2 regions of the Ureibacillus sp. GCM10028918 genome follow, and region 1 is predicted to be linked to the other one. Evidence: riboswitches for the same ligand, from Rfam matches in the RefSeq annotation. Region 1 holds a riboswitch; the other holds the start of a gene.
The links. A riboswitch is a leader RNA that binds a small molecule or an ion and turns the genes downstream of it on or off. The one in region 1 is predicted to bind cyclic di-GMP.
Positions count from the first base shown of each region.

Region 1 (8,243 bases):
ACTTGAATTCCATTATGAAAATGTGGTAATTCAACCATTGGAAAATAGAGATACTCCTATTGGGCCTATGATTATCAGGGATTTAAGCAAAGAAGAAGAAATCTTAGAGCTAATGGAGGACAGTGGTTTTACGATTACTGAAGGCGGCTATTATATGCAAAACGAGGAATTGGAGTATGAGTTTCTTTATCATACAGTTGCAAAGCTACAAAGCCTTGCACAAGTTTATGCCACTACTGCTGTCCGCATTCGGATTGTAAGGGAAAATGCGTTTCCGAAAATAAGGGTGAAAGTTCCAAAAGAACGAACGGACTGGCTTGAGTTTAAGTTTGAAATGGATGGCATAGCAGATAAGCATATAAAAGAAATATTGAAAGCACTAGAAATTAAGCAAAAATATTACCGTCTTCCTGGTGGGTCATTGCTTTCTCTAGAAACAAGAGAAATGGAAGAGATTCGTCGCTTCCTTTCTGCCGTACCGGCTCAAGAAGATGATTATGAAGCCAGTTTAAATATGCCTATTCTAGAAGGGCTGAAATTTCTTGATTTAATCGATGAAAGTGAAGTGTTTTCCCCCGAAGATTCCTTCCGTCAGTTTGTCGATCAATTAATGCGACCAGCTAGTTTAGAGTTCGACATCCCGAATAGCTTAGATCCTATTCTAAGGGATTATCAAAAGCAAGGCTTCAAATGGATGAAGGCACTTGCGAGCTACGGATTTGGCGGTGTATTGGCGGATGATATGGGCCTTGGGAAAACGCTGCAAAGTATTACCTTTATTGTTTCGGAGCTAGAAAGTATTCGGGATCAAAAGTGTCCAGTTTTAATCGTTTGTCCTTCTTCTTTAACTTATAATTGGCTACATGAAATCATCACATTTGCACCGCAACTACAAGCAATTATTATAGATGGGAAAAAGGGAGAAAGAGAAAAGCTATTACAAGAAGTGCATGAGATGGATGTCATCATCACATCATATCCACTGTTAAGAAGGGACCGCGTGTGGTATGAGAAGCAATCCTTTCATACCATTTTCTTTGACGAGGCGCAAAGTTTTAAAAATCCATATACACAAACAGCACGCACAGTAAAAAAATTAAAGGCGAAAAATCGTTTTGGGTTGTCGGGGACACCTATAGAAAATTCACTTGAAGAGTTATGGTCCATCTATCATGTTGTATTCCCGCAGCTTTTCCAAGGCCTAGAGGAATATAGTCATCTACCTCGTAAGTCAATTGCCCGCCGAGTACGGCCATTCCTGCTCCGCCGTGTAAAATTTGACGTCCTGCCAGAGTTGCCTGAGAAACATGAAGCATTGGAAATTTCTGAATTGCTACCTGAACAAAAAAAGCTTTATACAGCCTTACTGGCAAAACTGCGGCACGATACATTAAAACATCTCGATAAAGCGACTTTCCAAAAGAATCGCATCCGGATTTTAGCGGGTTTGACGAGATTACGCCAAATTTGCTGTCATCCAGCTTTATTTGTTGATGGTTATGAAGGCAGCTCAGCAAAATTTGAACAACTCATGAGAATTTTGGAGGAATCTAAAGCGTCTGGTCGAAGAGTATTGATCTTTTCACAGTTTACGAAAATGCTGCAGCTTATTGGAAAGAAATTGACAATGCTTGGTCAATCCTATTTCTATCTCGACGGACAAACGCCTTCAGAAGAAAGAGTGGAACTTTGTCATCGATTTAATGATGGGGAACAAGAGCTATTTTTAATTTCACTAAAAGCTGGGGGAACTGGTTTGAATTTAACTGGAGCAGATACTGTTATCTTGTACGATCTCTGGTGGAATCCAGCTGTAGAGGATCAAGCAGCCGACCGGGCGTATCGAATGGGGCAGAAAAATGATGTTCAGGTTATTAAAATGGTGGCAAAGGGTACAATCGAAGAGAAGATGAATGTACTCCAAGCGAAAAAGAGAGACCTCATTTCTGAGATTATCGATTCCGATGCGAAAACCTCAACCTCTTTAACGGAAGAAGATATTAGAGAAATATTAATGATCTAAAATTAAATAGACTGTTTTAAAGGTCAGACTATAATCCATGAACCGAAAAAAGGAGGTGTTTCTATACGAAACATCTCTTTTTACTTATGGCAAAGTTTCTCCCGTATTTTCCTTTTTTAGGGTTATGAAAACTCCCGTGAAGGTTTAAAAGCTTTTGAAACATTAATCTTTTTTATATTTAAACTGATAGAAAATGAACCAAGTTGCATCTTACATCCTACTATTTAAATAGTAATTATTACTTAAAGTATAAGTGATTTAATTGCAAATATTTACAACTATTTATGAAATAACATCATATTGAGTTAATAAAAGGAGATAATCTAGGGCTAATTACTTTATTTTAAGTAGATTAATAGATACAATGGAGCAGAAAAGTTGATTGTATACAAAAATAATTATGGGAAGGTATGTATTTTAGTAATAAACTAGTAATTGGAGGAAAATAATATGAGTATTGCAAAAAAAATGCTAGCTTCATTTTCAGCCGTTATTATTTTAATGATAATTATCGGTGGAACTAGTATTTATAGTTTAAACAATTTAAATAATGAATATGAAAATATTATCGAGAAGAATATTAAACAACTTGCTGTCATTAATGATGTTCGACGCTATGTACCCCTGCAACAGTTACAAATGCGCTCATATATACTGGAAGATTCAACAAAACAGTTGGAGTTATTAGAACAGCGTCTGGATGAGGTATCAGGTTTCCTAGATGAGCTTAAAGAAATTAATGCTCATGAGGAATTTAATGTTAAGATTCAATCAGCAATTGAGTATGAAAATCAGTTGATAGAATTAGGAAATGAATTAGTTGCAGCAGTCCAAAATGGTGACACTGCAAGAGGTACAGAGATTGTTTTAGTAGAAGCATACGATGCAAGTACATTACTTGTAAACACAATCGAAGAAATACAAGTAAGAGAATATGAGATTATTAATTCCGTAAAAGATGAGGCAGCTAAACAGGCGAAAAAGGGGACTACGATAATTATTGCAGTTATTTTTATTGCAATTCTCGTAAGTGTTGGTATCGTATTACTTTTAAACCGTATGATTACATACCCGATAAAACGTGTCTCAGAAGCGGCTAAAGTTGTTGCTGAAGGGAATCTATCCAAAGAGGAAATTAAAGTTCATTCAAAAGATGAAATTAAAACATTAGTTGATTCATTTAACGAAATGAAGGCTTCATTACGATCAATCATTCAAAATACAAATCATAATGCGAATTTACTTGCTTCTAGTGCGGAGGAATTATTAGCAAGTACAGATGAAGTAAATAACCTATCTCAGTCTGTTTCTAAAAATATTGAGATTACAGCACAAGCAGTTGAAGAAAATGCTTACTCTTCTAATGAAAGTGCATCTGCTATGGCTGAGACAGCAAGTGGAGTCCAACGCATTGCAGAGTCAACAACATCTTTACAAGAAAAAGCAATCGATACAAAAGCTGTTGCGAAATCCGGTGGACAAACTGTTGATGATGCACAAAATCAGATGCAAGTTATTTACCAATCTTCAGAGCAAGTCACAAAGTTAATCAACAAGCTGACAATTCAAATTAATGAAATAAGTAATATTTCAGCAGTCATTACTGGAATCACAGAGCAAACGAATCTTTTAGCATTAAATGCAGCAATTGAAGCGGCACGTGCCGGAGAGCATGGAAAAGGCTTTGCTGTCGTTGCAGATGAGGTTCGTAAACTAGCTGAGGAATCAAAAGCATCAGCTACTCAAATTGTTAGCCTAACTCAAGAAATTGTCGGAGATGCAAAAACAGTTCAACAAGCTGTTGGCTATAGTTTAGCGAATGCACAAGATGGTGTAGAGCTTATTAAAGAAGCAGGCGCCGCATTTGATCAAATCCATCTGGCCATTAACGAAATCACAGATCAAGTAACGGATATCTCTTCTGTTACAGAAGAGATATCAGCAGCAGCTGAACAAGTTGCTGCATCTGTAAGCCAAGTGTCAACTAATTCCCAGAGCACGGCTGCTATTGCTGCAGAAGTAAGCGGAGCAGTTCAAGAACAAGTAGCGACAATCGAAGAGATCAATAGTGTGTCTAAGGATTTAGGGGGAAAAGCAGTAATACTGCAACAAAGCATTCAGCATTTTAAACTATAAATTATGAAGGGCAGTCACCATACGTGGCTGCTTTTTTACATTGTAAAGAACAAGGGAATATCTATTCTAAATTAACAGGTTTAATGTTAGGATTAATAACTAAAAAAAAGCAATTCCATTTTTTAAAGTGTACCTTTAATCCGAGGTTTTTAACGAGTTTCTTAAACTCCGTCTTCAAGATGTGGGTTTAATAGATTTGCTTATCAAGAAAAATGTAAACTTTGCCAGACAAGGCAACCAACGCAGTATGAGCGCGTTGGTTCCTTATCTGAAGCCGCTCCAGTAACTAATCCTGTCCCCATAACGTAGTTTGATTTCGTCCATTTTCTTTTGATCTGTACAACGCTTTATCAGCAAATAAAAATAAATCATCTAAGGAATCAGAATGGGTAGGGAATTCTGAAACCCCGAGTGAAATGTTTATGGGTTTGCCCACCGGACTTATTGTATTCGCTATTGTAGTTCGAATCTTTTCTGAAAGAGAATAGGCTTCTGAAGAGTTAGTATCCGGTAGTAATAAAATAAATTCTTCTCCACCATAACGGAAAAATCCATCTTTCGTTCTAATTGCTGATCGAACGGTTTGAGCTAAAAACTTTAAAACCTCATCCCCCATTTGATGTCCATAACTATCATTAATCAATTTAAATCGATCGATATCGATTGCAACTAAAGAAAACAACTGTCCCTCACCTGCTAAATAAGATATCACTTTATTAAGTTTTTTTCGATTTGACAAACCTGTAAGGGCATCCGTCATAGCTTCTTCTTTCAATAAGGTGTTATTATTTTCAACCGCCTCAATGGCAATAATCAAGCTTTTCGTTAAAAGATCAGCTTCCCGATTCCAGTGTGAATTAAAAACAGGGGGATGAATTTGCTTGTCTGTACCAAATTGATTCACGACATCCGCTAAGTCAATAAACGGTTTAGCCAGCTTTCTAGCAAAGCTTAAAGAAACTATAAGTAAAATGATAAAAGGTAAAAGAAAGATCAATAGAAGATTTTGTATATGTTTTTGTAACAGTCCATCGACATAGGAAACAGGTGTCTGCTGTACAACTCCCCAACCTATTTCAGAAAGATAGTTATATGCTGCTAGCATTGGCACACCTTCAGAGTTTGTAACACGTTCCATCCCACTTTGTCCCTGTACAAGCTTTGGAATGATTGGATTGTCTATTACACCTTCTCCAATACGATTTGTTTTAGGGTGAAATAATAAAGTACCATTTGGCCCGACTACATAGTAATAAGAACCGTTCTGGTCAATAATATCGTTACCTAGTATTTCATTAAGAACATTTTTTTCTTGTAAGTAAATAGAGCCACCAATAATGCCCTTATAATTTCCTTTATTATCATAATAAGGTTCACTCATCAAAACGAGTATACGGCCTGTAGGTGCCTTATACGGCGCTGTCAGCATTGGCTTTTTTGCATCTACTACATCTTTTGTAACCCCGGTAATATAATTTCCTTTTATACCCACACTGATAGGGGCTATATCTCGAACAAATCCCGTTTCATCAACCCATGCTAAAGAATTGAAGTATCGACTATTATTCCGCAGCAGCTCTAGATGTTCTTGAATCTCTTCATCTGTCATATTAGGATTATTTGAGAGAAATTGTGTGGTTTCTTGTAAACTTATTCTCATAGATTTAAATAAGGAATTTACTGAACTACTTAATTTCTCTGATTTTGATGAGTTAAGAGTTAAATAAGTATCAGTTAAGGATTTCTTTTCAGACTGATAAGATGCGAACAAGAGAATGAAAGTAGTAGATAGCACGGATGCTATTATAAGAAACATTAATAAACTTGTTAGTTTGAATTTTCGATTTGATAGATTCTTCATATAAAATACCAATCCTGATTATGTAAATTAATTTTAGAACAACTTATTAAGTTTAACATAAATGTTATGAGAGTTTGCTTATATTTCAAAAGGAAAATAACGAACCAGTTATAAGAGAATACAAATGAGTTCTCTATTCGGGATTGCCCTTATGTGATGAAAATAAATCTAAACAACATGTAAATCTATATCTACATGTAATGAATTAGATAGTAAAACTATTGGGAAATATTATATATAGTATTTTTGACGCTAATGGACTATATTTAATATAAATGAAGTGAACGATAACTTTGTTCCTCATTTGAAAAAGGCAAATCTATTGAAAGATAGAGACGCAAAGTCACAGATCTAAGGGGTAACTAGGATGGCTGGGCTACCAAATGAAGAATGTGAATCTACTTCAAAAAAGAGTGATTTATTTTCTTCCAAAAATTATTGGAGGGACTTTTAATGTCTAGATTAAATGTGAAAGTAAGAAATGTTTTTACAACAGGTGTAGTAGCCGCAACCTTGGCTATAGGCTCAACTCAAGTATTTGCAAATGAGGAGACTCAAGAGGAAGTACAAGGAGTAGTTCAAGAGGAAGTTACTGAGAAAGAAACAACTGTTTCTATCGAGGAAGAAACTACAACTGATGATGTGGCAACAGATGCTCCAACAATTGAGAATCCTGAAGTTGCATCAGAGGAAACTGCATCTACGACTGAAGAAAATTCCGATGAAGTACAGGAAACTGAAACTACAGTAAATGAACCGGTTGAAGAAGAGACGGTTGTAGAGGAACCGTCATTATTACCAGGAGACTTTTTCTATTTCTTCAAACAGTTTACTGAAAATATTAAGCTAGCACTAACTTTTGATGACCAAAAAGAGGCGGAATTGCTAGTATCTTTAACAGAAGAACGTATAGCTGAAGCAGAGGCATTGTTTGCTGCGGGTGAAGAGGATTTAGCGAAGGAAGCTTTAGAAAAGGCTATAGAACAACAAGTTTTAGCACTAAATCAAGTAGAGGATGTTGAAGCATCAGAAGAAATAGAAACAGAAGTACCGACTGAAGCGACTGAAGAATCAGAGGAAACAGTCCAGGTAGATGGTACAGAAGAAGCTGAGGGAAATGAAGAAGCAGCGACAGAAGAAGATGCAGACCGTGCTGCTCTGATTGCCAAGTTTTCAGCGAATATTTTAGCACTGCAAGCGGTTCTTGAAAAAGTTGGAAATCCAACTGCGAAAGAAGCAATTGCTAAAAATATCGAAAAAGCCCAAGAAAAGCTAGACAAGAAAGTAACGAAAAAGTTAGCTCAATTAGAGAAAAAACAAAAAAAGACTCAAGCGGAAACGATAGGTTCGAATGATGCAACAAATACAGAAATAAATGAAGAAACAAAAAACGATGCTACAGCTGCAACTGCTGCTGAGCAGATTGAAAATGACAATATTGCTGTAGAGGAAGTAACAAACAGTAAAACACTTTCTGTGACACCAGCAGTTATTGATACAAAAGAACAAAAAACTTCAGCTACTCCAGTGAAAAAAGCTGAAGTAAAACAGACTCAAACGCCAGCAACAAAACAAGTAGAAAAAGTGAACAAGAACGTAGAACAAAAGCCTGAGCAAGCTGTGGAACAACAAGAAAAAGCAGCAGAGAAACAATTACAAGCTGTGGAAAAACAAGCCAAAGCGCAGGAAAACAGTGCGCAAAAACAGCAACAGCAAGCAGAAAAACAAGCGGTTAAGCAACAGCAACAAGAGCAAAAACAAGAGCAAAAACAAGAGCAAAAACAAGATGCAAAACAGCAAAACGATCAAAATAAATCCCAGGAAAAAGGAAACAAAGGAAACAAAGAGTAACTTTTAATTAGCTGCAAAGGCATAATAATAGGGATTGTTTTACTAAACCACTTTTCCAATTTTTTTGGCAAAAGTGGTTTTTTTTTATTTATATAGGGTAATAGAATATGAGGAAGAAGATTATCTAACTGATTGAATGTTCAGATAAAAGTAATGTATCTATATTCTTGTATAATAAAAGAAATAAGATTAGTTTACTAGCGATAAAATATATTCAGGTCTGTCTCATTACTCTGAATGGAGGATTTTGAATATTTTATACCAATATAACTAGAATAGGGGAAATAAAAAGTGACAATTCTTCTAGTCGATGATAATAAAGTAAATTTATTTGTCATTGAAAAAATATTAAATAATGTAGGTTATAATGAC
Region 1 is NZ_JBHTFK010000013.1:27,721-35,963, forward strand. Features, by position in the region: gene ACFQU5_RS12425 (DEAD/DEAH box helicase) at 1-2,023, shown strand, start outside; gene ACFQU5_RS12430 (methyl-accepting chemotaxis protein) at 2,474-4,159, shown strand; gene ACFQU5_RS12435 (sensor domain-containing diguanylate cyclase) at 4,446-6,020, opposite strand; cyclic di-GMP riboswitch class I at 6,323-6,404, shown strand; gene ACFQU5_RS12440 (DUF5667 domain-containing protein) at 6,474-7,871, shown strand; gene ACFQU5_RS12445 (SpoIIE family protein phosphatase) at 8,163-8,243, shown strand, end outside.

Region 2 (8,243 bases), on a different contig from region 1:
CTAAGCAAGGTAAATAATTGCTCCAAGTACTCATCTCTTCTGTCTGCCAAGATACTATTCAATTTTGAACTATTCATCATAACCCCCACTTTCAATTATTTTAAATACATATCTACCCCTGGTCCGACTGGAATTCCAAATAGGCCAAAGATGCATATCATGATGATCCAAACAAATAAGAATGCGATGGTATAAGGGAATATTAAAGAAATATGCGTCCCTAGCCCGGCCTTTTTATCATATTTGGTAATAAATACGAGCATGATCGCCACAAACGGATTAAGTGGCGTAATCATATTTGTTGCCGAATCCGCAACCCGGTAGGCCACTTGTATAAATGCCGGATGGAAATCTAATAGCATCAGCATAGGTACGAAGACTGGTGCCAGGACTGACCATAAAGCAGTACCGCTTGTAATAAAGAGACTTAATACAGCCGTTAATAATACAAATAGAATAATAACCGGGAAACCAGTGAAATTAATGGATTTAAGCAGTTCTGATCCGTCCACGGAAATCCATATTGCCAAATTACTCCATTGAATATAAGCAATAAACTGTGCAATGGCGAATGCCAATACAATGAAGGTACTCATATCCTTGATTCCATCAACCATAAAATTCGTTACATCACTTGAATTCTTGATTTTCTTGACGGATACACCATATGTAATCCCTATCGTTAAGAAGAAGAATAGAAGAAACATCGTGATTCCATCCAAAAACGGTGAGGGAATGAATCCACCAGTTTCATTTCTTAAAGGACTATTTGGGATAAATAAACATATAGCAACAAAACCAATATATATTAATGCTGAAATCACTGTATTTCTTAAGGCTTTTGTTTCTAACGGCCCAACTGCTGTTATTGCTTCTTCTTGCCCGCTTCCTTTATAAGCGCCCAACTTTGGCTCAATGATCCGTTCAGTAACGAATGCACCCGTAATCGTAAGTACGAAAACAGATATACTCATAAAAATCCAGTTATCAATAGGGGTTACCACAATGTCACTACTGATGGTTTTTGCAGCATCCGTCGAGATTCCCGAAATAAGTGCATCAAAATCCGTAATTAAAATATTGGCAGTAAAACCAGCACCGACACCCGCAATCCCTGCAGCCATTCCTGCCAAAGGATGCCTTCCAACAGCAAGGAAAACCATTGCCGCTAAAGGAGGAACTACAACATACGCTCCATTTGATGCAATATTGCCAAGGATTCCGATAAACAACACGGCATATGTAATAATAGCTTTTGGAGCACCCAAGATGGTTTTCTTTATGGCAGCTTCAAATAAACCAATTTTTTGGCATAGGCCAATCCCCAACATTAATGCAAGGACGACTCCCAGCGGGTTAAAGCTAACAAAATTATCTATCGCTGATCCTAATATAAATGCTAACCCTTCAGTAGAGATTAAACTTTTGACGAATATTTCTTCTCCTGTTCCTGGATGTATAACAGAAACTCCGAAGGCATGTACCAGCCAAGAAACCAAAATACACAATAGAGCTAAACAGATAAACAAAACAAATGGATTGGGAAGACGATTTCCCAATCGCTCAATTCCATTAAGAAATCGAATAAACCCTTTTGGCTTTTCTAATTGAATTTTTGCCGATGGTTCTAGCAAGTCAATCACTCCTTTTATAATTTTTGAGAATAAGTTCGATAGAAAAAAGTGTATACAGTCGACAGTTGATAAGACAGAATTTGGCTTATTGTTATGAAAACAAATGGTTGTATCTAAATCTGGTAATATTGTTTTTTGCCTTCTCAAAATCTATCAACAAAAAACTTGTCAACCTATCTTCCGTTATGTATTTCCATCATTTTTCTAGATGACACTAAAGGAATTATATGTAACCTTAGGTAATCTTCCGTTGAACTCGGTTATAAACTCCCGATTTAGCAGTCTAGGCAGAATAAATTAAGTAGTTTTACAACATTTAATTTAAGGAACTAAGACTCTAAATGGTCTTATTTAATATACTTAAAAATCTGAAAATTGTAAATATTATTCAGAAAAAAAGAGTAAGAGGAATCGTCTCTTTCTCCTTAAGCCATTCTATGCTTATCGTCCTTCTCTTCATGCGAGTCTTTAATTCTCAGCACATCCTCATAAAATAGAAAGTACATCAAATCTAATAATTATTGCGAGTAAATATATCTCTTCTCGGCTGTTTACGATATGGTATATTAATATTAAATTAATAATAATTTCATACTATAATTTTATGGGGGCAAACTACTTGAAAAAGTAGGACGCAAAACTATAGGGGCTAAGTCATTGATATGCCAGCCAGTTGCGAATGTATTTTGTCTTTTCGGGCGCCCTATACACGTATAGGGTTTTTTAGCGTTTATCTAAGCGGTTCCAAAATAGGATATAACGTTTTCGATCATTAATCGAATGTTTGTTATAAAAAATACAAATACTAGTGATGGCTTATGTGCATTTATTTTATATGTTCAAGTAAAGTTGTAAATAGAAATGACAAGACTAACTACATTATAGGAGTGTGATGTGAAAGTCACATTATCAGATAAGTGAGGGAAACAGATTGAAACTAAAATTAATGACCATTCTTGTAGTTGGTTTTTCAATGGCTCTTTTTATCTCACTGCTCTTATCATATTTAACTCCGATGCTGTTAGAAGAGGCGACTGAGCTTGATCGTATTGATACATTAGAAGATGTGAAGAGAGTAAATAACAATATACTTTCGAATGTGGATGTTTTGGGAATCATGACTCGTGATTGGGCGGTTTGGGATGATACCTATAATTATATGATCTATAAAAACGAAAAGTATCTTCAGCGGAATCTTGATAAAATCACATTAGAAAATAATCAGGTAGATTTCTATGTGTTCATCGATAATCAAAAACAATTAGTCTTACAGTTAGGGTATAGCTTGGAGGAAAAGAAACCAACTGAATTAGAATCAGACTTTTATAAAACATTCTTGCCACTTTTAACTAACCAGGATAGAGTTAGCGAAACACGTCTAGTTAGTACGGCTAATGGCTTAGCCATGACTTCGCTTGAAACAATTTATCAAAGTAACGGAGAAGGTCCATCAGTTGGGACATTAATAATGGGTCGACTAATCAATGATTACAGCATAAAAGAAATGTCCGATGAACTTTCGTTAAATCTTTCTCTTAAACCTATTGAAGTAAACAAAGTTGAACAACAATTCAATGTTGAAAATATTAGTGAAACTTTATTAACAGGTTCATTACTATTAAGTGATTACTCTAAAGACTCTGTCTATCAGATAAGTTTTGATCATAAACGAAATTTTTATTTAGAGGAAAAAAAGACTGTACGCCAAATTACCATCTATTTAGTTGCTGCAAGTTTATTTTTCATAATACTTGTCATTTTTCTTCTAAATCGCTTCATACTCAGTCGGGTAGGCAATCTCTCGTGGCAATTAAATCAGATTCAGGAGAATAAGGATATTAAAGCGAGGGTTACACAAAGTAAATACTTTAAGGATGAATTGTTTATTCTTGAGAGTTCAATTAATCAAATGCTTTCTTCATTAGAAGAAAAACATAATGAGACAAGTCATTTAGCCTATTATGATCAACTGACGCTGCTTCCAAATCGTTATTTATTTTTTACGGAATTCAGTAGGAGAACCCAACATAATAAAGGTGAATTAGCCATTCTATTCCTTGATTTAGATGGTTTTAAACAAGTAAATGACGTTTACGGGCATGAGATAGGTGATGCCTTATTGAAAGAAGTTGCTAGAAGAATTCTGCCTATCGTGATGGAATATAATGGTATCGCTGCCAGGTATGGCGGTGATGAATTTATGATATTACTAGAAGATATAACAAGTTCAAATTTGGAAATAATCGCTCAAAAGATTTTATCAGAAGTAAAATCGGGGTTTCATTTTTCTTCCATTAAAACATTTGTTACAGGTACTATTGGAATCAGCCTATACCCTAAAGACGGGGATACACTAGAACTATTGTTAAAGAACTCGGATATAGCTATGTACGAGGCAAAAAGAAAAGGGAAAAACCAATATAAGTTTTTTTAAGAGGCAAGAATCCATCGGAAATAATTATGTTGCATGCTGAGCCATAAGAAGAAATAGGTTCACAACGTAAAACCGATTCAAATAGACCATCACCTTAGTATGGCGGTCTATTCTTTGCAATTAGTTGAAATGGTGTTTAAAGGGTGTCCCAAGAGCTTTGCTTTTGGGGCATCTTTAAATGATGAACAGATAAAATAATGGTGTAATTTGATATCTATGTTTTCTATGGGCAAGCTTGATTCAAATAAGTAAAGGACTTATTTACTTGAATTAACTATCCAAAACGTTGCTTTTCTAGAAGTAACAAGTAACAGTTTCAAGATGACTATTAAAAGGCTAGTTTCCACTGAAATAAGAACGCCTATTAATTTAACCGACCAACACTTTGTTAATGTACTTAAAGTGGACAAAGAGTTTTTTCACAAATGATGTCATTATTGTTGGCGCTAGTATAAAAGTTAGCCAACTTATTACAAAAGTATATGAAAACTAGGTATTAAAAAAAGCATAAGGTTACTGTAGTCGTTACACTGGTATCTGATAAATAGATTCCCCAATAAAATTTATAGGTTGCAATATTCTATAAAAATGATATTTATCCTAGGGCTATGAACTTATTCCAAAATTTACAAAAGTCATTTAACTTATATAAAGAATTGGAATTTTAGGAGGGGACTATGGAGAGGAAAACAACCTGGTTTATACTTATTTTTGTAACACTATTATTCTTAGTTGCCTGTGAGAGTAATGGGGAAACACAGACAAAAGAAGAGAAAAGTAGTGGTATTGTTACAGAACAATTAAATGGAGAACAAAAAGAAGAGTCAGAAAATAAAGTTGATGAAACTAATTCTACTGATATCCAATTAAGTGGAGAAGTAGTAAACGAAAATGGAAAGATTGTAGTCAAAGGGAATAGTAATTTAATGGAAGGTACAATAGTAGAAATTGATTGGCTGGACCGGCCATTTTCAGTTCGAAATCCGATTTGCCTTCTTTGTGATAAAGGTGCAGAAGTCGATCAAAATGGGGATTTTACATTTGAAATCCCGACAGATTTAAAGGACAACGGTTATGTTTTAGTAACAATTGAAGTTGCGCTTGGAGGCTTGGCGCAGACAGATGAGGTTAAGGCTGTTTATGGTGAGTATGGGGAGAACTTTAAAGGACCATTTGTCTATAAATATGAATTGTTGGACGAAGAATACCAAAAAATCTTCGCTTCCCTTCTGGTGTTACCTAGAAGGGAAAAAACTGTATATCCGATTGAAACACCAAAAAGGGAAAAGGTTCCTCAAGATTATGGAAGTACGAATGTATGGGTCGAAACAGAATTAACGAATGATCATCACTATTTCTATGTAAACGGGAAATCCAATTTATTAGAAGGAACAGAGATGGTTGCTTCTTATTTTTCATCTAAAGAGGCTGCTGTCGCGCAAAATTGGGTAAGTTCCAGAGCCAATGTCGTTAGTGATGGGTCGTTTTCATTACAGATTCCATATGACACTATTACAGAAACAGGTACGATGGTTATTACTTCAAAACCTCAAAGTTCGCATTTACTGCAAACAAAAATGAACCAAACTTACGGGGAATCCTTTGAAAAAATGAGTGGTGAGCAGGTAGTTCCAAATGAGGAAGGCGGGAATATGATTGAAATCGTCCTGCATCCGGAACCGCCAATTGTTAACGCTCCGGAAGATACAAGTGTTACCACAGATGGGGAAGAAACAAAAATCCAATTACCTGATGACATTTTATTTGATCATGATCAAAGCGTTTTGAAACCTGATGCCCAAAAAACATTGAATGAGCTGATAACAAACTTAGCATCATTGAAAGAGGATACGGTAATTCAAATTAATGGCCATACGGATAATACAGGTGATGACCAATATAATCTTACGTTATCAGAAAAAAGAGCAAAATCGGTCGAAACGTATATACGACAAAGCGGAAAAGTGGACCATATCAAGATGAGTACAGCAGGTTATGGTGAAACCATGCCGCTTGCATTGAATAATTCTGAAGAAGGCAAAGCAAAAAACCGCCGGGTCGAAATTGTGATTAATCCGAAATACTAATAAAAGTGCAAATTCAGTTTAGTAGAATTTGCACTTTTTTGCTTTTGGAATCTATTAAGTTGATCCTGATTACACTCTGCTAAGTTCTTCCTGTTTCTCTGTCAGTTCAATCTCAAAACCAAGATCCTCTAGCATTCGATAGTCCATGTTTTCTTCTTGGCCAGCAGTTGTCAGGTAATCGCCAACAAAGATACTATTGGCAGCGTATAAGGCGAGGGGTTGTAATGTCCGTAGATTCACTTCGCGACCACCTGCGACTCGAATTTCCTTTGTTGGGTTCATATAGCGGAACAAAGCGAGCACTTTTAAGCAATACCTTGGGTTTAATTCCTTCGTTCCTTCTAGCTTTGTCCCATCTATGGCGTTAAGGAAATTAATTGGAATCGAATCTGCATCAAGCGCTCTTAATGCCCGGGCAATATGAACAACATCTTCCTTCGTTTCTTTCATACCGATGATGGCTCCAGAACAAGGGGAAATCCCGTGTTTCTTGACAATGTCAATTGTATTGATTCGATCATCGTATGTGTGCGTTGTTGTAATATAGTTATGATGACGCTCGGAAGTGTTCACGTTATGATTATAGCGATCGACACCCGCTTGTTTTAACTGTTCTGCCTGCTCTTCCTTCAACAATCCGAGGCAAGCGCAAACTTTTAAACCGTATTTTTCTTTAATTTCAGCAACTGCTTCACTTACTACTTTCACATCTTTTCGGGTTGGTCCGCGTCCACTCGCTACGATACAATATGTGCCGATTTTATTTTCAAACGCACGTTTGGCACCCTCTAGAATCTCCTCTTTTGTAATAAATGGATATTTTTCAATGGGAGCAGTTGATTTGGATGATTGTGAACAGTAACCGCAATCTTCCGGACAATATCCACTTTTTGCATTCATGATCATATTTAACTTCACTTTTTTACCATAGTAATGCTTTCGAATTTGAAAGGCGCCATGAAGCAACGGAAGTAATTCATCGTCATTAATATTTAAAATAGCCAGTGCTTCATGATTGCTTAACTCTTTTCCATTCATAACATCTTGTGCAAGCTGAGTCCACATACGTCAATCCTCCAATTTGGTTGATGTTTTAATAGGTAAAATTTTTAAAATCCCTTGAAGCCGGAAAGCCAGGAAGGCAGCAAAAATCGCTAAAATGATATCTTTTGGAAGTGGTACCAACATCCAGCCCCAGACAAGTTGGTAGGAAAGCTGTGGTGGTGCGTCTGCCCAAAATTTATAGGACAAGTACATCCAATTCGTTCCAGCTAAATAAATAACCAGCATGGATAAAAGTGCGGCTACAATATAGTGCTTTAGGGTTTGGAACGTTTCTACCACTTTCCCGGTTATATAGGCTGCAATGATAAACGTTAAAATAAAACCAAATGTGGGTGATAGAATACTATCGAAGCCCCCACTAAATTTAGCGAAAACGGGTGCCCCTGCTAAGCCAATCAACATGTATACTGTGCATGCAATGGCACCATTCCTACTACCTAACACAAGTCCTGCCAGCACAGCAAAAAATGTCTGTAACGTAATCGGTACTCCACCAACTACAAAGAATGGGGCAAATGATGTAATATTTGCTCCAATCATCATCAATGTAGCGAACATGCCACAATACACTAAATCTACTACGCTTGTTTTTGGTAGTGTCTTTGGTACAGTACTCACTAACACATTCCTCCTTTTTATGTTAACTTAAAAAGTAATTTAGTTAACACAAATTTATCCCAATTCTATTTTCTTGTCAATCTTCCATTTTGTAGGTATAAAAAGCGTGTTAGAAAATTATTAAAAGGGAAATCTGACATGCGGAGAAATAAATAAAAAAGAGTGAATCAGGTGTGTTTGAAGGATGGAGCTAAAAATAGATTTTAGTTTTTTGTTTACGAGCCCTCATTATTAATTAGTAAAGGAAGCCAAGCAAAATCAAGCAGGCTTCCTTTTTCCATGAGGATCCCCATCAATCCGCTCACCCTACAAATCTGGAAACAAAAATAATATATTGACAACTAATCCTTACAAGGGATATAGTATCAATGAAGATGATAATCATTATCAATTAAAACTTAGGAG
Region 2 is NZ_JBHTFK010000041.1:63,606-71,848, reverse strand. Features, by position in the region: gene ACFQU5_RS19590 (M20/M25/M40 family metallo-hydrolase) at 1-77, opposite strand, end outside; gene ACFQU5_RS19585 (AbgT family transporter) at 96-1,634, opposite strand; cyclic di-GMP riboswitch class I at 2,234-2,315, shown strand; gene ACFQU5_RS19580 (sensor domain-containing diguanylate cyclase) at 2,566-4,068, shown strand; gene ACFQU5_RS19575 (OmpA family protein) at 4,746-6,155, shown strand; gene bioB (biotin synthase BioB) at 6,225-7,220, opposite strand; gene ACFQU5_RS19565 (biotin transporter BioY) at 7,224-7,778, opposite strand.
Region 2: it holds a riboswitch for cyclic di-GMP, as region 1 does, so the genes downstream of both, ACFQU5_RS19580 (sensor domain-containing diguanylate cyclase) here and ACFQU5_RS12440 (DUF5667 domain-containing protein) in region 1, are expected to answer to the same signal.